DNA from 3 places in the Imbroritus primus genome. Region 3 is predicted to be linked to each of the others. Evidence: predicted binding sites of a transcription regulator. Region 3 holds the regulator's gene; each other region holds the start of a gene.
The links. Region 3 encodes sigma-54, which starts transcription at its own class of promoters, with help from an activator protein. Its sites were predicted from a motif close to TGGCANGNAANCTGCTTT; they were not measured.
Positions count from the first base shown of each region.

Region 1: glnA (type I glutamate--ammonia ligase) is a predicted target of sigma-54. The motif match lies at 2,288-2,305, and genes of this name have one in related genera.
Region 2: ACQ3C8_RS02565 (pilin) is a predicted target of sigma-54. The motif match lies at 3,791-3,808, and genes of this name have one in related genera.

Region 1 covers NZ_OZ201293.1:1,714,407-1,720,130, forward strand. Annotated here, with positions in the region: gene glnL (nitrogen regulation protein NR(II)) at 1-60, opposite strand, end outside; gene ACQ3C8_RS07860 (hypothetical protein) at 107-652, opposite strand; gene glnA (type I glutamate--ammonia ligase) at 781-2,196, opposite strand; gene ACQ3C8_RS07870 (competence/damage-inducible protein A) at 2,533-3,342, opposite strand; gene ACQ3C8_RS07875 (EI24 domain-containing protein) at 3,405-4,268, opposite strand; gene ACQ3C8_RS07880 (sterol desaturase family protein) at 4,410-5,363, opposite strand; gene ACQ3C8_RS07885 (polysaccharide deacetylase family protein) at 5,360-5,724, opposite strand, start outside.
Region 2 covers NZ_OZ201293.1:561,925-567,648, reverse strand. Annotated here, with positions in the region: gene cqsA (alpha-hydroxyketone-type quorum-sensing autoinducer synthase) at 1-392, opposite strand, end outside; gene ACQ3C8_RS02575 (5'-methylthioadenosine/adenosylhomocysteine nucleosidase) at 521-1,276, shown strand; gene ACQ3C8_RS02570 (Wzy polymerase domain-containing protein) at 1,335-3,026, opposite strand; gene ACQ3C8_RS02565 (pilin) at 3,275-3,742, opposite strand; gene ACQ3C8_RS02560 (TerC family protein) at 3,956-4,651, opposite strand; gene sucD (succinate--CoA ligase subunit alpha) at 4,915-5,724, opposite strand, start outside.
Region 3 covers NZ_OZ201293.1:391,962-397,685, forward strand. Annotated here, with positions in the region: gene hprK (HPr(Ser) kinase/phosphatase) at 1-686, opposite strand, end outside; gene ptsN (PTS IIA-like nitrogen regulatory protein PtsN) at 739-1,194, opposite strand; gene hpf (ribosome hibernation-promoting factor, HPF/YfiA family) at 1,433-1,783, opposite strand; gene ACQ3C8_RS01800 (RNA polymerase factor sigma-54) at 1,829-3,322, opposite strand; gene lptB (LPS export ABC transporter ATP-binding protein) at 3,502-4,284, opposite strand; gene lptA (lipopolysaccharide transport periplasmic protein LptA) at 4,322-4,966, opposite strand; gene lptC (LPS export ABC transporter periplasmic protein LptC) at 5,057-5,632, opposite strand; gene ACQ3C8_RS01820 (KdsC family phosphatase) at 5,717-5,724, opposite strand, start outside.

The DNA.
Region 1 (5,724 bases), 1.3 Mb from region 3:
GAGCCCGGCATGGACGCCGGGAACAACCTTATGCATGTAGCCTCTCGTCGCGTTCGTCATCGTGTGCCCGATGGCACGGCGGCCGAGCGGTGCATCCGCGTGGCCGCTATTCCTTCAATGCCGACAGCTCGCGGCGGATGGCGGAGATGTTCGCCTCGCTGCGGGCAATGTCTTCCTTGAGTCCAGCAACCCGGTCCAGGTATTTCTGGTAGTTGCGCTCGTTGCCGAGACGCTCGGGTTCACCGTTGTTGTATTCGCGCTTGAGAGCCGCCAGCTTGCCTTCCTCGTCGCTCAGCTCACGTTCCAGAACGCCCCGCCGCTCGCTGTCACGCGTGCGCTGGGTCGCGCTGTCGATGCGCGGGAAAGCGCCGCCGCCCGCAGCCCCGGGGCTGACCGGAGCCGAACCGCTGCGCGCCGCCGGCTGTCGCGGCGCGGGAATGGTCACGGACTCCTGCAGCGTCAGCTTCCGGCAGCCCTTGGTATTGCCATTGTTTTTGTATTCCGGCACGCCGTTCGCGCCCGGACACAGGAACACTTCCGACTGCGCCTGGGCCGTGGCCGGCAGCACGAGGCCTACCCCGGCAACCACGGTGGCGACAGTGGTGGCAATGGCCGCGGCAACGGCGGCGGGAGTCAGACGAAAAGCCAGCATAGAGCGGTCCCGACAGTGAGGTTGGACCCTTATTCTAGCGACAAAACAAGCAAGGGCGACCGAAGCCGCCCTTGCTTGTTTTGTCCGGTGCGCCGCGATCCCGTGGCGCACCGGCATGGCCGGCCAGATTACAGCGAGTAATACATGTCGAACTCGATCGGATGAGTCGTCATGCGGAAACGCGTGACTTCTTCCATCTTCAGCGCGATGTAGGCATCGAGCATGGCGTTCGAGAATACGCCACCGCGCGTGAGGAATTCGCGATCGTTGTCGAGCGCTTCCAGCGCCTGGTCGAGGCTGTGGCACACGGTCGGGATCTTTGCGTCTTCTTCGGGCGGCAGATCGTACAGGTTCTTGTCCGCGGCTTCGCCCGGATGGATCTTGTTCTGCACGCCATCCAGACCGGCCATCAGCATGGCCGAGAAGGCCAGGTACGGGTTGGCCATCGGGTCCGGGAAACGCGCTTCGATACGGCGGCCCTTGGGATTGGCAACGTACGGGATGCGGATCGAGGCAGAACGGTTGCGTGCCGAGTAGGCCAGCTTGACCGGTGCTTCGAAGTGCGGGACGAGACGCTTGTACGAGTTGGTCGTCGGGTTGACGATGGCGTTCAGCGCCTTGGCGTGCTTGATAATACCGCCAATGTAATACAGCGCGAAGTCCGACAGGCCGGCGTAACCGTTGCCCGCGAACATGTTCTGGCCGTCTTTCCACACCGACTGGTGGATGTGCATGCCCGAACCGTTATCGCCAACGATGGGCTTCGGCATGAAGGTCGCGGTCTTGCCGTAGGTGTGGGCCACGTTGTGGACCACGTACTTGAGCATCTGCGTCCAGTCGGCGCGCTGCACCAGCGTGCTGAACTTGGTACCGATCTCGTTCTGACCCTGGCCGGCCACTTCGTGGTGGTGCACTTCCACGGGGATGCCGAGCGACTCGAGGATCAGGCACATCTCCGAACGCATATCCTGGAAGGTATCAACCGGGGCAACCGGGAAATAACCGCCCTTGGTACCCGGGCGATGGCCGCTGTTGCCGTGTTCGAACTTGGTGCCCGACGACCACGGCGCTTCTTCGGAATCGATCTTGACGAAGCAGCCGGACATGTCCACGTTCCAGGTCACGCCGTCGAAGATGAAGAATTCGGGTTCCGGACCGAAGTAGGCGGTATCGCCCAGGCCGGTGCTCTTCAGATAGGCTTCGGCGCGACGGGCAATGGAACGCGGGTCACGGTCGTAACCCTTGCCGTCCGACGGCTCGATCACGTCGCAGGTCAGGACCAGGGTCGGCTCTTCATAGAACGGGTCGATGTAGGCGGTATCGGCATCCGGCATCAGCAGCATGTCAGACGCTTCGATGCCCTTCCAGCCGGCGATCGACGAACCGTCGAAAGCCTGACCGGATTCCATCTTGTCTTCATCGAACTGCGAGACGGGAACCGAGACGTGCTGCTCTTTGCCTTTGGTGTCGGTAAAGCGGAAATCGACGAACTTGACGTCGTTTTCCGACACCAGCTTCATCACGTCTGCAATGCTCTTGGCCATGCCTTTCTCCTGGGTAAATCGGCGTTCAATCAGTAATTGAGGGGTGTGGCAGAACGTTTCCAACGTCCCGCTTGAATCTGTACGAGGTTATTTAGCAGGTTCCATGCCAGCGCCCGCCTGGAATCGTGCAACATTCCCGTAAAGCGTGCAGGCGTGCTGCCTCCTTGATCTTTCAGACATTTTTATGGGCATGGACGGCCGCCCGTCCGGTTTTCGCGCGTGTGCTTCCCGGCCAATGGCAGGGCGCTCGCCTTGCTGCCGCACCGAAAACGCACCATTTTAGGGCTCACGCACAAGAAAAGATCGTATTCTAATGAATTGCACTCAAATAGTGCATCATGCCGCGGGCGGGTCGACAGGCAAATATCCGAGCTGGCTTACACCATCGCGCAGCATTGCGAATGCGGCATCGACCTGCTCGGGGTCGCCCTTGACGCCCAGGTCGATATGGCGGCGCGCATACAAATCGCCACGCTGGCTGTCTCCGACCGACGGCAGGCTGAACACGCGCACCCCGGCAAAACGGGCTTCGACCGCTTCCATCAGCGGTGTCAGGGCGGACTCTGGCGCCTCGAATACGAGGAAGGAACGCTCCATCTGTGCGTTCTGATGAAACATGTCACTGTAGTAGTGGTCCAGCACCCACTCCATCATGGGCCACGCCATGACCGGAAAGCCTGGCATGAAATGGTGGTCGCGCACCGAAAAGCCCGGGATGCGGTTGTACGAATTGGGAATGATGCGCGCACCCTCCGGGAATTCGCCCATATGGAAGCGGTGACGGTTGTCCGCCGTGGTGAGGTCCGCCTTGACCGGATCATCGCCCGCAGTTTCAAGAATACGCTGCTTGATCAGCTCCCGTGCCTCCGGATGCAGCACCAGCGGCACGCCCAGCGCGGCCGCCACGCACTGGCGTGTGTGATCGTCCGGGGTCGCACCGATCCCGCCAGTAGAAAACACCACGTCGCCCGAGGCCAGCGTCCGCTCCAGCGTGGCGGTGATGCGCGGGCGGGAGTCCCCGACATACTCGCACCAGTCCAGGGCCAGCCCGCGCACGGACAGCAGTTCGATGGCCTTGCGCAGATGCTTGTCCTCGCGGCGCCCGGAGAGGATCTCGTCGCCGATGATGATTAATCCGAATCCCATGTTTACTACGTCTTCCTAGTTTGCTTGTCGATACGGCCGGTACCCGCCAGCCGGCGTGTTGTTTAGCCCTGCGGCGGCAAGGCTGGCGGGCGCTCCATCTCGATCACCATCGCCTCATCCTGCGCCGGTCCGCCCTGCTCGGCGCGCAACCGCGTGAGCGCGCGCAGGCAATAATGCCCGAACCACAGGGCCGAGAATATGAAAATCAGCACGTACATCCACACCGATGCCAGCAGCACGAACGGAAACAGGAAAATGACCGCAACCGACGATACCCACAGCAGCGTCGGCGCCGATCCCAGCACGCCCATGGCGATGCCCATGATGATCATCGGCAGGCGATGGCGGCGCATCAGCAGCTTGCGCTCCTCGGCCGAGGCATGCAGGGCGAGCGCATCGTAGCTCATCACCCGGTAGGTCAGCCAGCCCCACAGCAGTGGCGGAATCAACGCGAAGAACGGTGGAATCAGCCAGAGCGGAATGGTGATCAGGCCGACGAACAGCACGGCGAGCGTACATCCGATGGAGTTCAGGGCGCTGGCCGTGAATGACGCGCCGCGCTTTTGCTCCAGATGTGGATACGAACGATCGAGAAAGCTGATGACACTCGGCACGGAGAACACGCCGATGAACACCAGCAGCGAAATCACCACCAACGGCACCGTCAGCGCCACCACGATCAGTGGCGCCACCAGCGCCCGCAGCGAGGCCATGCCCAGGGCGTCGAGCGCGCGGTAGATCCACGACGTCAGCATCGAAGTTTCGAGGAACCCGCGCGCGCCCGCCATGACGGCATCCCAGCTGAAATACAGGATCCCGCCCCACACCACTGACGCCAGCAGAAACGGCAAGACCGTCATCCACAGCATGCGCGGATGCAACTGGCTCAGGACGGCACGGCCAAGGGAAGGAAACAGGTCGGTCATGGGTAAATGGGTGCGTGGCAGGAGCGCCCCACATGGAAAAACCCAAAGGGGTACGCCGGGCCGCGGCACGGTGATGAAGAGATGAAAAAGACTAACACAAGGCGATGGCCGGCATGAGGGCCGGCACGACGTATCCCGGGTTCAGCGCCGCCCGAACAAGCGCCTTACCCCGAGACGCTGCTGGGCGAGAAAGGTACGCCCGTAGTCGCGCTGCACGGTCACCTGGTCGCGGATGCCGGTGGGCAGGTAGATGGCTTCGAAATTGGCCGTGCCAAACAGCATGTCCCACCACGGGAACAGCACGCCAAAATTGCAGCCGCCCAGCCTGCCACCGCTCTCGTGGCCGACGCCGACCGCGTGATGCAGACGATGGAATCGTGGCGACACCAGCAGGCGCTCGCCCACGCCGCCAAAGCCGAGCCGCAGGTTGGCGTGCTGGAAGCTCTGCAGCAACTGCGAGATGGCGACCAGCAGGATGAACTGCGCCGGCTCCACGCCCACCGCCAGGGCCACGGTGGCGAACACCGCATCGCGCAGCATATCGTCCAGCAAGTGATTGCGGTTGTCGCTCCACACTGTCATCTGCTGCTGGCTGTGATGCACGGCATGCAGGGCCCACCACCAGCGGATGCGGTGCGAAAACCGGTGATAGGCATAGTCGAGCAGATCGAACAGGATCAGGTAGACGCAGAATGCCAGCACGGGCGACACCATGCCGTCCGGCAGCCAGTCCTCCAGATTGGTACGCTGCCAGCCGGCGAGGCGCAGGTGCCCTTCAATGAGATCGAACACCGGTACCAGCACGAAAAACATCGCCAGGCGGAACAGGCCGAGCCGATGGATCATGGTATAGAACATATCGGTACGCACGGCGGCGCGATCGGTCAGCGGCTCCACGGGAAAGCACCGCTCCAGCGGCTGGATGAGGCAGGCCATGATGGCGATCTGCAGCAGCCCGAGCATCAGCCATTCCGTCCCCAGGAAGGCCTCTTCCGCATAGCCGCCAAAACCCAGCGCATAGACCACCGGGAGGATCGCGTTCTGGAACAGCCATCCCTGAGCCGTGGCGAACAGGTCGATGAGCGTATCGATCATCGCGGACTCCGGTTCGCGGACGCCTGACGGTAGCGCGGATGCTCCGGAATCGTGGCAAAACAGAAGCCGCGCGCCTGCAGGCCGGTCAGCAAGGGTTCGAGCACCGCCGGCGCCCACGGATCGCGCCGCGACCAGATGCCCAGATGCGCCATGGCGATGTCGCCATCCTTCAGGCGCTCCAGCGCCTGCGTCAGCAGGCGTGCATTCGGGTAGCGTTCGGAAGACAGTTCGTCGCCCAGAAACCCGGCCGGATCCCAGCCGACATGGCGGAAGCCGCACTGCTCGGCCCAGGCCAGCGTGCGCGGCGAAGTGCGGCCGCCGGGCGCACGCCACAGGTGATCAAGCGGCCGGCCGGTCAACG
Region 2 (5,724 bases), 170 kb from region 3:
AGGCCGATGTTGGCGCACCAGCCGGATTGCGAGATCAGTCCATCCTCGGCACCCATGAAATTGGCCAGTTTCTTCTCGAGGCGGGCCTGGGGCGTATCGCCGTGCATGAACACCCCGGACATCAGGATGTCGCCGCCACCCAGCAGCACGCGCGACTGCGCCTTGAGCAGTTCCGGCTCATGCAGCAGGCACAGATAGTCATTATTGGACAGGTGAATGGCATCTGCCCCCGGTGTCATGCCGTGCAGCAGGTGATCGCCGCCCCATAGTTTTTCAACGCGATCCACATAGTGCCCATTGAGTCGCGTGCTCACGAAGGCAGGCATGCGGTTCTCTGCGCGATCGGCAGAGTCGGTAGGGAGCGCGGAAGCTTTATCGTCCTGCGGCAGCATGTTCATTCCTTATGAAAATGGAGAGTCGCTTTTTTCAATGCCCTGAACTACGATGACGCGTTGCACAACCGGATCGCGTGGCATCGCCGGTACATTGACATTACACACTGGAATTGTTCTTTTCAAACATGACAATCGGTCTGATCGCAGCAATGCACGACGAAATCGCTTCCTTGCTGCAGCATATGGATGCATACGGCAGTGTCCGTCACATCGGTATGCGTGACTATTACATCGGCCAGATTTATGGGCAAGATGTGGTCGTGGTACTGGCCCGGGTCGGCAAGGTAGCGGCGGCGGCGACCACGGTCACCCTGATCCGCGACTTCTCCGTCGATACGGTGGTCATGACCGGCCTGGCTGGCGGCCTGGCGCGGGGGGTGGCCGTCGGGGACATCGTTGTCGCGGATCGCTTGCTGCAACACGATCTTGACGGTCGGCCGTTCTGGCCGCAATACCAGGTTCCCCTACTGGACCAGGCCGAATTCCCCTGTGATCCAACCCTGCGCAAACGCCTCGAACAGGCGGCCGCATCCTTTCTCCAAGAGGATTTTGAAGCACGTTTGGACACCGACACCCGAACCCGCTTTCGTCTCAAAAACCCCACACTTCATACCGGAATGATCGCCAGCGGCGACCGGTTCATCGGCGACAGCGGAGCCGTCTCGCAATTGCAGGCCAGCCTGCCGGCAGCGCTGTGCGTGGAAATGGAGGGCGCGGCGGTGACGCAGGTCTGCCACGAGTACGGCGTGCCCTGCGCCATCATGCGTACGGTCTCCGACCGCGCCGATGACACTGCGCATCTCGATTTCTCGGCTTTTCTGCGGGACGTGGCGAGCGTCTATTCCGCTGGCGTGATCCAGCGCTTTCTCGAAGCTGCCTGACCCGCGCCGGGCAGCAGGCAGGGCACCTGCGCGTTGAATCGGGTGCAGACGGCGCCGCTCAGCGCCCGGCTGGCAACTCCGGCGGCGTGCAATAAGGCTGCGGCCGTTCGGCTGCCGGCAGCGTGGCGCATAGACGGAGCGTCTGGAAACGCTCCCCGACCGGATTGATCCAGTAGTAGAACCGCAGGTCTTCGATCATGCGTTGCGCTGCAGCCGTATCGCCCTGCATGGCCGTCAGCAGGGCAGTCCGCTGGATCAGCGAAGGGGTCGGCAACACGCGCAACGCTGTCAGATGGCGCGCCAGCGCTTCGGCGGCGTTGGCCCGGCTCAGGGGCATGCGTGCCGTCTGCCGCTGTTCGGCAATATCGCGGAACCAGAACCGTGGACGTACCGGGATAGTCGGGTTGAAAGTCGCAGCCCGTGTCACGTCCTCGGCGCGCTGGTAGTCAATCATCACCGCCGCCAGTCCGGCGCCGCCGACCACCGCACACACGACAGCCCAGCCACGCCAGTTGGCGAGACGCCCCCATATGCCCCGCAGCGGCCAGCCGCCGGGCTCCAGCCACCCCAGCAGAAAGCAGAACAGCAGGAAGAAATACAGGTAATGCAGCGGGTATTCGAGCATCGAATGCGCGCACAGCATGGCCAGCCAACTCAGCCCGAGCAGCGTGGCGGGGCGGCGCGCCCGGTCGGCTGTGCCAACGGCTCCGATTGTCATACGCAGTACGCGCCAGAACCATGCGCCCAGCGTCAGCAACACGCTGCCCGCGCCGATCGTGCCCGTCTTGGCCAGCAGATCGAGCACCTGGTTGTGCGCCTGCTGCGCCAGCTCCACCGTCATGCCAACGGATCGCAACTGCCGCCACTGCTCGATACCGAACTCCATCCAGCCCACCCCGAACCAGGGATGCGTCATGAACATCATCCAGGCATGCCGCCACAGCGCGGCCCGCGCCGAACCGGCATCACCCTCTTCCAGCCGCGCGACGGCGTCGAACAGCTTCCAGCCAAATTCCCGGCTGGCCTCGAGCACCAGCGGCTGCAGGAAAAAGTACATCGGCACCAGCGCCAGGCTGAAGAACACCAGCGCCGCACGCCGCCTGCGCGACGTCGCGAACTCCCATGACAAACCCGCCAGCATCAGGCCCAGCAGCGTGGCCAGCCCGAGATGTACCACACCCGTCCTGGAGCCCGTGAGGATAATCCCAAACACCAGGCACACCGCGGGAACGAGTGCCACAGACAACCGCAGCCGCCGCGCCGCAGCCAGATACACCAGTGCCGCCAACCCGAGGCCATGTACCGTGGCCTGGTGGTTGGGCTGGTTGAGATTTCCCCACAGGCGTCGCTGTTCCGTGGGGAAGTACTCCGACACCAGGCCAAAAAAGGAAAATTCCGCGCGGAACAGCTGCACCACCTGCGCCGCCACGCCCAGCAGGCTGGCCGCCAGCAGCGCCCACGCGATCATGCTCGCGGCATGCAGGGCCTCGTCGCGCGCGCGGACGAGATAACCGCACAGGATGGTGGCCGCGCCGAGCAGAAAGACCAGCGGCGTCAGTCCGGCCAGATCGTTCTGGAATGGACGAATCCACAGGAACTGGACAGCGGTAACGAGCGCCAACGCGAGCGGAAAGAGCACGACTGGAGGCACCGCCGGCATGGGCGTACGCTGCTTGCGGGTCCACAGCAAATAGACGAAGGACAAGGTCCACAGGGCTGCGGCCCACCACTCCCCCGAGAATGTGGACAAAGGCTGCCTGTGAATGGAGACGATAAATGGCATCGCCAATGCAAGAAGCAGTGGCCACCAGGCAATCAAGGGAGAGGATGACGGGAAAGTCGGCGTGGACGGACGGATCACGGGAGGAGCGGGGAGAAATGCCCGGCAGGCGGTCGATACCACGTGTGGCGTGTGTTGCGACCACGCATCTTACGACAAAAAAGGCGCCCGAAGGCGCCTTTTCCATGCAGGAATTCGAGTAGCGAACTACTCTCTCCTTAGTTCTTAACGTAGCCTTGGGTCAAGCAGCCGCCCGAGTAGGCCCACTGCAGCTTGTCGCTAGCATCGGCGGCGGGGGTCATAGTACAGGTTTCTGTCGCGAGAATGCCTTTGAATGCGTTCGGCGTCGCCACGATCACACCATCCGTAACCGTGAGCGAATTGAAGGCACCGGTCGTGACTGCGGTGGGAGCTGCAGGAATACCAGCCGCACCAGCGTCACAAGTAGCCAATTTTGCGGCAGCCGTAGCGCCATCGGCAGACTGATAGCAAATATCGACAGCGAGCTTGTAGGGAGCCATGGCATTGATGACTTCGGTATAAGCCGCTTTCTTCACGTAATTTTGGTAAGCCGGCACTGCGATAGCAGCCAAGATACCGATGATCGCCACAACGATCATCAGCTCGATCAGCGTAAAACCCTTCTGGACGCGCCGAGCGGTACGGCAGAGTTGTTGCATTTTCATTTGGTGACCCCTCGAAAATTCTTAAAGCACACGCGTGCGGGGGATCACAGAGCACACAGCGTGCCAGCCCCATTTGCTGGGGAAAATGACAAAATTTGTGCACTGCCACGTCGGGTCGCCAATAAAAACTGCCAGATTCCGTCACCTGGAGTGACAAAATCTGGCAGTTTTTCATGACGGGCGATCAACACCGCCTGTCAGGTGTTGCACTATTCAGGCAGCGGCACGCGCCTGGCGACGCTGCAGGTAGGTACCCAGGCCGACCACGATAACCGCGCCCAGCGCACCGGCGATCAGGCCTGCGTGCTGCACGTTGTCGGCAAACCAGGCGGCATCGACCGGATCGGAGATGAACATTTCGCCGGCAAGATAACCGAGCAGTGCCGCACCCAGCGTGATGATGATCGGGAAACGCTCCATGACCTTGAGCAGCAGCGTGCTGCCGAAGATGATCAGCGGAATGCTGATGCCCAGGCCCAGGATCAGCAGGGTCACCTGGCTACCCGGAGGGCCATTCTGCGCGGCAGCGGCCACGGCCATGACGTTGTCCAGCGACATCACCAGGTCGGCGATCAGGATGGTCTGGATAGCAGCCCAGATCGAAGCCTTGGCCGCGTGTGACTCATCCTCGTCGCCCTCGTTCAGCAGCTGTACGCCAATGTAGATCAGCAGCATGGCGCCGACGATCTTGAGCCATGGCAACGTCAGCAACTTGACGGCAGCGACGGTCAGCACGATCCGCATGATGATGGCAGCGGCGCTACCCCAGAAGATCGCAAGTTTCTGTTGCTTGGGCGGCAGGCTGCGGGAAGCCAGGGCGATGACCACGGCGTTGTCGCCGGACAGCACGATATTGGTCAGGATGATCGACCCCAGGGCGAACCAGAAGGCGGAAGATGAGAAGTCCAAAAGAATACTCCGTGAAGTGAACGCAGACCGGTGGATGCAAACCGGCGGTCGGAAAGCGGCGGACAAAAAAACCGTGCCACAGAGTGTGCGCGTTGAACCTTTCGATTTCTTTTCAGTCGCGCTTCGGGTTTTCCCTAAAAACGGGGTTTTTGCATCACTTTCCCATAAAAAAGTGATCAATGAATAATTTGTTGCCCGACAGTCCAACAAGAACAGCCAACAAAAAAGGAGGCCGAAGCCTCCTTTTTGAACAACAGCCCCGATTACAGCAAGCCCTTGAGCAGCTTGCCCATTTCGGACGGGTTGCGGGTCACGGTGAAACCGCATTCTTCCATGATGGCCAGCTTGGCGTCAGCCGTGTCGGCACCGCCCGAGATCAGCGCGCCGGCGTGGCCCATGCGCTTGCCCGGAGGCGCAGTCACGCCAGCGATGAAGCCCACGATCGGCTTCTTCATGTTGTCCTTGCACCACCGGGCGGCTTCTGCCTCGTCCGGACCGCCGATCTCGCCGATCATGATCACGGCATCGGTGTCGGGATCGTCGTTGAAGGCCTTCATCACGTCGATGTGCTTGAGGCCGTTGATCGGGTCGCCACCGATGCCGACGGCGGACGACTGGCCGATACCGAGTTCGGTCAGCTGGGCCACGGCTTCATAGGTCAGGGTACCGGAGCGCGACACCACGCCGACGCGGCCCTTCATGTGGATGTGGCCGGGCATGATGCCGATCTTGATTTCGTCGGGCGTGATCAGGCCGGGGCAGTTCGGGCCCAGCAGCAGGGTTTTCTTGCCGCCGGCAGCTTCCTTGGCCTTCATCTTGTTGCGCACTTCCAGCATGTCGCGCACGGGGATACCTTCAGTGATACAGATCGCCAGGTCCAGGTCGGCTTCGACAGCTTCCCAGATAGCGGCGGCCGCGCCTGCGGGCGGCACGTAGATCACCGAGACGGTGGCGCCAGTCTGGGCGGCTGCTTCCTTCACCGTGCCGTAGATGGGAATGTCCGAGAACTTCTCGCCTGCCTTCTTCGGGTTCACGCCGGCGACAAAGGCGTTCTTACCGTTCGCGTAGGCCTG
Region 3 (5,724 bases):
CGTACGGCCGTTTCGCCAAAGATGGTCTTGATGTCGAGCAGGCCCAGGCCGCGTACCTCGAGCAGGTTCTGCAGCAGCGGCGGACAACGGCCTTCGACGAAGTCAGGACCGAGGCGCACGAAGTCGACCGCATCGTCCGCCACCAGGCCATGGCCGCGCGAGATGAGTTCGAGGCCTAGTTCGCTCTTGCCGAGTCCCGATTCGCCCATGATCAGCACACCCATGCCCAGAATGTCGAGGAACACACCGTGCATGGTGACGCGTGGCGCCGAGATGCGCGACAGGTACAGGCGCAGGTGGTCGATGACTGCGGCCGACGAAACCGGCGTGGTGAACAGCGGCGTGGATGAGCGCGTGCAACGCAGTTCCAGGTCCGGATGGGGATCGACGCCATCGGCGATCACCAGGAAGGGCGGCTCGAGCAGGATCAGCTCGCCCATCTGACGCTTGCGGTTTTCTTCGTCGAGGCGCTGGTAGTAGGTGATCTCCGGCTTGCCGAGCACCTGGATGCGATTCGGATGGATCAGGTTGAGGTGACCGACGAGGTCCGCGGCGGACGTTGCTTCACGCGCAAATTCGAGCTCGAAGGAACGGTCAGCGCCTTCCAGTCCGGCAATCCAGGACAGCCGGAGATCGGCTGCGTTGTCATCGAAGATCGATTGTGCGGTGACGCCAGTCAGTTCCATAACGTGCGGCAAATTGGGGTCTGCGCACGCGGCAGCGCGCGGCAGACAGATCTCAGGGCTGCCAGTCGGACAACATCTGGTGGACTGCTTCCGGGGTCGGCAGGGTGTTGAGCGCATCGCGGATGTCGCGGTCAGACAGCAACTGGGCGATTTCCGACAGAATTTCGAGGTGCTGTTGCGTGGCCTGCTCGGGCACCAGCAGGAAGATCAGCAGGGAGACCGGCTTGCCATCAGGCGATTCGAACGGAATCGGTTCCGCCAGCCGCATGAACGCCGCGAGCGGTTGCTTGAGGCCCTTGATGCGACCATGCGGAATGGCCACGCCCGCGCCCAGGCCGGTCGAGCCGAGCGACTCGCGGGCGAAGAGGTTGTCCGTCACGGTCGCCCGTGCCAGGCCGTGGTTATTTTCGAACAGCAGTCCGGCCTGCTCGAACACACGTTTCTTGCTAGTGACGCTGATATCCAGCGCGATGTTGCCCGGGGGCAGCAGTTTGGCCAAACGATTCATGAAGGACAGTGGAACAGTAGTGATCTTCGCCGTGGCGGGGAACAGCCTGACCGGACATTATAGACGAGCCGTGGCGCAGGATTGTGCGCCGCAGCAGGTCCGGCCGGGCGAGAGGATCATGCCTGAGGACAATACCATGCTCTCGGTGGGGAAAGCATACACTGCTGGCGCCGCTGCGGGCCCTCTGGCGCAAAAAAAGCCGCACATGGTGCGGCTTTGTGTTGGTTGCGCGGAACGCTCAGAGTCGGGCTTCGTCCGCTGTGGCCTGATACTTCAGCGCCACACGGTCATGGTTCTGCACTTTGTCCTTGTGCTTGATCACCTGGCGGTCGAGCTTGTCCACCAGTGCATCGATGGCTGCGTACAGGTCTTCGTGATGCGATTCGACGAAGATATCCTTGCCCTTCAGGTGCAGGTTGATTTCCGCACGTTGTCGCTTGTCCTTTTCTGTCTGGTTGTCCACCGTCAGCAGTACGCTCACCCCAATGACCTGATCGAAATGCCTGATGACCCGCTCCAGCTTGGTTTCCACGTACTCCCGCAGGGGCTGGGTGATTTCGAGGTGGTGTCCACTGAGTTTGAAATTCATAGCGACTCTCCTTTCACAGACATCGCATCCAGGACGATGCGATTACTACAGGGATTTGCGAAGGTTGACTGCCGGGATTCGAAGGGCCTCGCGATATTTCGCCACGGTGCGGCGCGCCACCACGAACCCTTGCTCGCCGAGCAGTTCGGCTATCCGGCTGTCGGACAGAGGGGTTTTGGGGTCTTCAGCTCCTATCAGTTGCTTGATGAGCGCACGGATCGCGGTAGATGATGCCGCGCCGCCGGTCTCGGTTGACACATGGCTGCCGAAGAAATACTTCAGCTCGAACGTTCCCATCGGGGTGGCCATGTATTTGTTGGTTGTGACACGAGAGATAGTCGACTCGTGTAAACCCAGTGTATCGGCTATCTCGCGCAAAACCAAGGGGCGCATCGCAATTTCGCCGTGCGTGAAAAAATTCTTCTGCCGGTCCACGATAGCCTGCGATACTCGCAGGATGGTATCGAAGCGCTGCTGGATATTCTTGATCAGCCAGCGTGCCTCCTGCAGCTTCTGCTGCAGGCCCGCGGCGCCGCTGTCACCCTTGCTGTTGCGCAGGATCTGCGCATACATGTCATTGATGCGCAGGCGCGGCATCACTTCGGCATTGAGCTGCGCGACCCACCCGGCCGGCGTCTTGCGGACTACTACGTCGGGCACTACATAGTCGGCATCGGGACGGCTGAAGGCAAAGCCCGGAAACGGCGTGAGCGAGCGGATCAGCGTGTGCGCTTCCTTCAACTCCGCGTCATTGACCTGCAAGGCTTTCTTCAGGCGCGTGTAGTCGCGCGTCGCCAGCAGTTCGAGATGCCCGGCAACGATGGCCTGGGCAAGCGGCTTGGCCGGGTGCTCGATACGCCGCAACTGTAGGCCCAGGCATTCGGACGCGTTGCGCGCACCGACCCCGGGTGGATCGAAGCTCTGCAGCATGCTGAGTGCCGATTGCACCTCATCTGCCTCCACTTCGAGTTCCGCGGGCAGTTCTTCCAGAATTTCGTCAATGGAAGCGGACAGGTAGCCATCGTCGTCGAGCGATTCGATCAGGAAGATCACCAGGCCCTTGTCGCGCATCGACAGTTTCAGCGGCGCCAGCTGGTCCATCAGGTGATCGCGCAGGGTCGGGCCGCCACAACCTAATTGCATGGGCGCGCGGTCATCCTCGTCCGCCTGCGGGCGACGCGCAAAGTCGTCCAGGCTCCAGTCGTTGCCATAGTCGTTGGCACCGTCGTCCAGGTCCCCGCCGGCGGCCTCGCCTGCGGTGTCACCTGGGGCGGCGCTGCGTTCCTCCCCATTTGCGGCGGACGGTACGGAAGCGGTCTCGGCCGGTGCATTCTGGACGCTCATGGAGCCATCCGCGCCGATCCGCACGGGGCTTTCAAGCCAATCGTTTTCACGCTCGAGCAGGGGGTTCTCTGTCAGGGCCTGCTCGACTTCTTGCTGCAGTTCGAGCGTGGAAAGCTGCAACAGCCGGATGGACTGCTGCAACTGGGGCGTCAGCGCGAGATGCTGTGAAAGGCGAAGTTGGAGGGACGGTTTCATTCGACCTATTGTAAGTCGAACCTCCGCGCGATGGAACGATAGTTGCTAGGAGATCGCGGCCGAATCGGAACAAAAGTGGCAACCGTTCGGCAAACCGCGCCGGACGGCCTCGGCCGCGCGCTGCGCAGCGGGCGTCGGGGCAGAGACAGGACTGCCGCCGCTCTTCCCGCCGGCCAGATTTACATGCGGAAGTTTTCGCCGAGATAGACCTTGCGCACCGCGTCATTGGCGATGATGTCTTTCGGCTGACCTGCTGCCAGCACCGTGCCCTCGCTGATGATGTAGGCGTGGTCGCAGATGCCCAGCGTTTCGCGCACGTTATGGTCGGTGATCAGCACGCCGATATTGCGTGCCTTGAGGAAGGCCACGATGCGCTGGATTTCGCCGACGGCGATCGGATCCACGCCGGCAAACGGCTCATCGAGCAGGATGAAGCGCGGGGACGATGCCAGCGCCCGGGCGATTTCCACGCGGCGGCGCTCGCCACCGGACAGCGACAGCGCCGGATTGTCACGCAGGTGCGTGATCTGCAGGTCATCGAGCAGGGTATCGAGCCGTTGCGCAATGGCCTCTTTCGACAGCGGCTTGCCGTTCTCGGTCTGCAGTTCCAGCACGGCCTGGATGTTTTCCTGCACGTTCAGCTTGCGGAATACCGAGGCTTCCTGGGGCAGGTACGACAAGCCCATGCGCGCCCGCTGGTGGATCGGCAGGGTGCTGATCGGCGCGCCATCCAGCATGATCTCGCCTTCGTCGAGCGCCACCAGGCCGACGATCATGTAGAACGACGTCGTCTTGCCTGCACCGTTTGGCCCCAGCAGGCCGACCACCTCGCCGCTCTTCACATCCAGCGAGACATCGCGCACCACGGTGCGCGTGCCATAGCGCTTCTGCAAATGCCGGACTTCCAGCGTGCTGGAAGCGGGGGCGGCGGTGGGCGTGGAGCGGGCGGTATCTGTCGTCATGCGCGTGGTGTCGGGGCCGAAGCGATAAGTGGCGGGATCAGCGTGGCTGGGCAGGCGGCGGCGCTGGCTGTAGCGTCACGCCCGGTGCGGGGTTCGAGGCTGGGGCGCTGGCGGCATTTGAGCCACGCGGCGCGAGGACCGCGCGCACCCGGCCAGTGCTGCTGCCCGAGGACGCCGCGCCCGCGGTGTCACCCCCCGAGGCCGTGTAGAAAGCGTTGCGGCTGTCGTAGGTGATCAGCGCGCCGCGAATCTCATCGGCCACGGTCGACCCTTCCAGACGCGCCATGCGCGCGCGCCGGATCAGCTTCGACACTTCCTGCTTGCCGTCGTACTCGATGCGTTCGGCCCAGCCTTCCATGTATTCGTTCGGCGTGTCGCGCTTCTGCTTGATGTAGGCCAGTTCGCCGGGTTTGGCGATCGCTACGGCGTACTGGTAGCCCTCGGGGTCCGTACGCACTTCGGCAGTGTGCGAACGCAATACCATGGTGCCCTTGGTCAGCACCACGTTGCCGGTCAGCACGTAGATCTGCTTCAGGTCATCGTAGCTGGCATTGTCTGCTTCCAGCACCAGCGGCTTGGTCTGGTCGGCCCGTTCCGCATGCGCTGGCGTGGCTGTGAGCGCGATGGTCAATGCGGCGCCAAGCAGCAGGGCCGCCAGCGGAAAGCGCCGGGAGGCGGCCAGGGCCAGTGAGTGGGCCGGGCGGGTGCGGTCGAAGGCGGGGGCAGAAGTCGTCACGGGCGGATTCGGGTAAGTTGGGACGGCAGGCCAGGATCAGGGTTTGGACACGATTGTGCCGCGTACATTACCCAGCAATTGTACTTCGCGGGTGACATTATTGAAGATCAGGCCATTGGCATGCATGATCGACTGCCCATGGCGCAACTCGACCGGCTTGTCAGTGCGCACCACATCATCGTTCAGCAGCAGTTCGAAGCGTTCGGAGCGCGCCGACATGACCGGATCGCGCTCCGCGTCCGTGCCCTGGTCGCGCAGCACGCGCGCATTGCTGCGCAGGTCGATGATGGTACCTTCGGCATTCATCGTGCCCCGGTCGGACATGGCCGTCACCTGCGGACGCCCCGGTTCGTAGGCGCGCACGGCGGGGTGGGTCACCGCGTAGGTCTGGTCGTCCTCATACTGCACCATGCGGCTTGCATTGAAACGGTACTTGGTGGTGCCCTTGTCATCGAGTTCGGTCGCCGCCAGCTGGTCCATGTAATACGCCGGCTCGTGGCGCTTGGCCTGTTCCTGGTCGTCCTTGCGGACCGGCGAGTTCACCTGCACCAGCCAGAATGTGATGCCGGCCACGATGGCCATCAGCACCAGCGGCAGGAACCGCAGGAGCATCTGGATCAGCTGGGAGAGCAGGTTACGCAGCACGATGGGCCTTTATCGGGATCAGCGGGTCGGTACGGACGGCAACGCGATGCGTCAGGTCG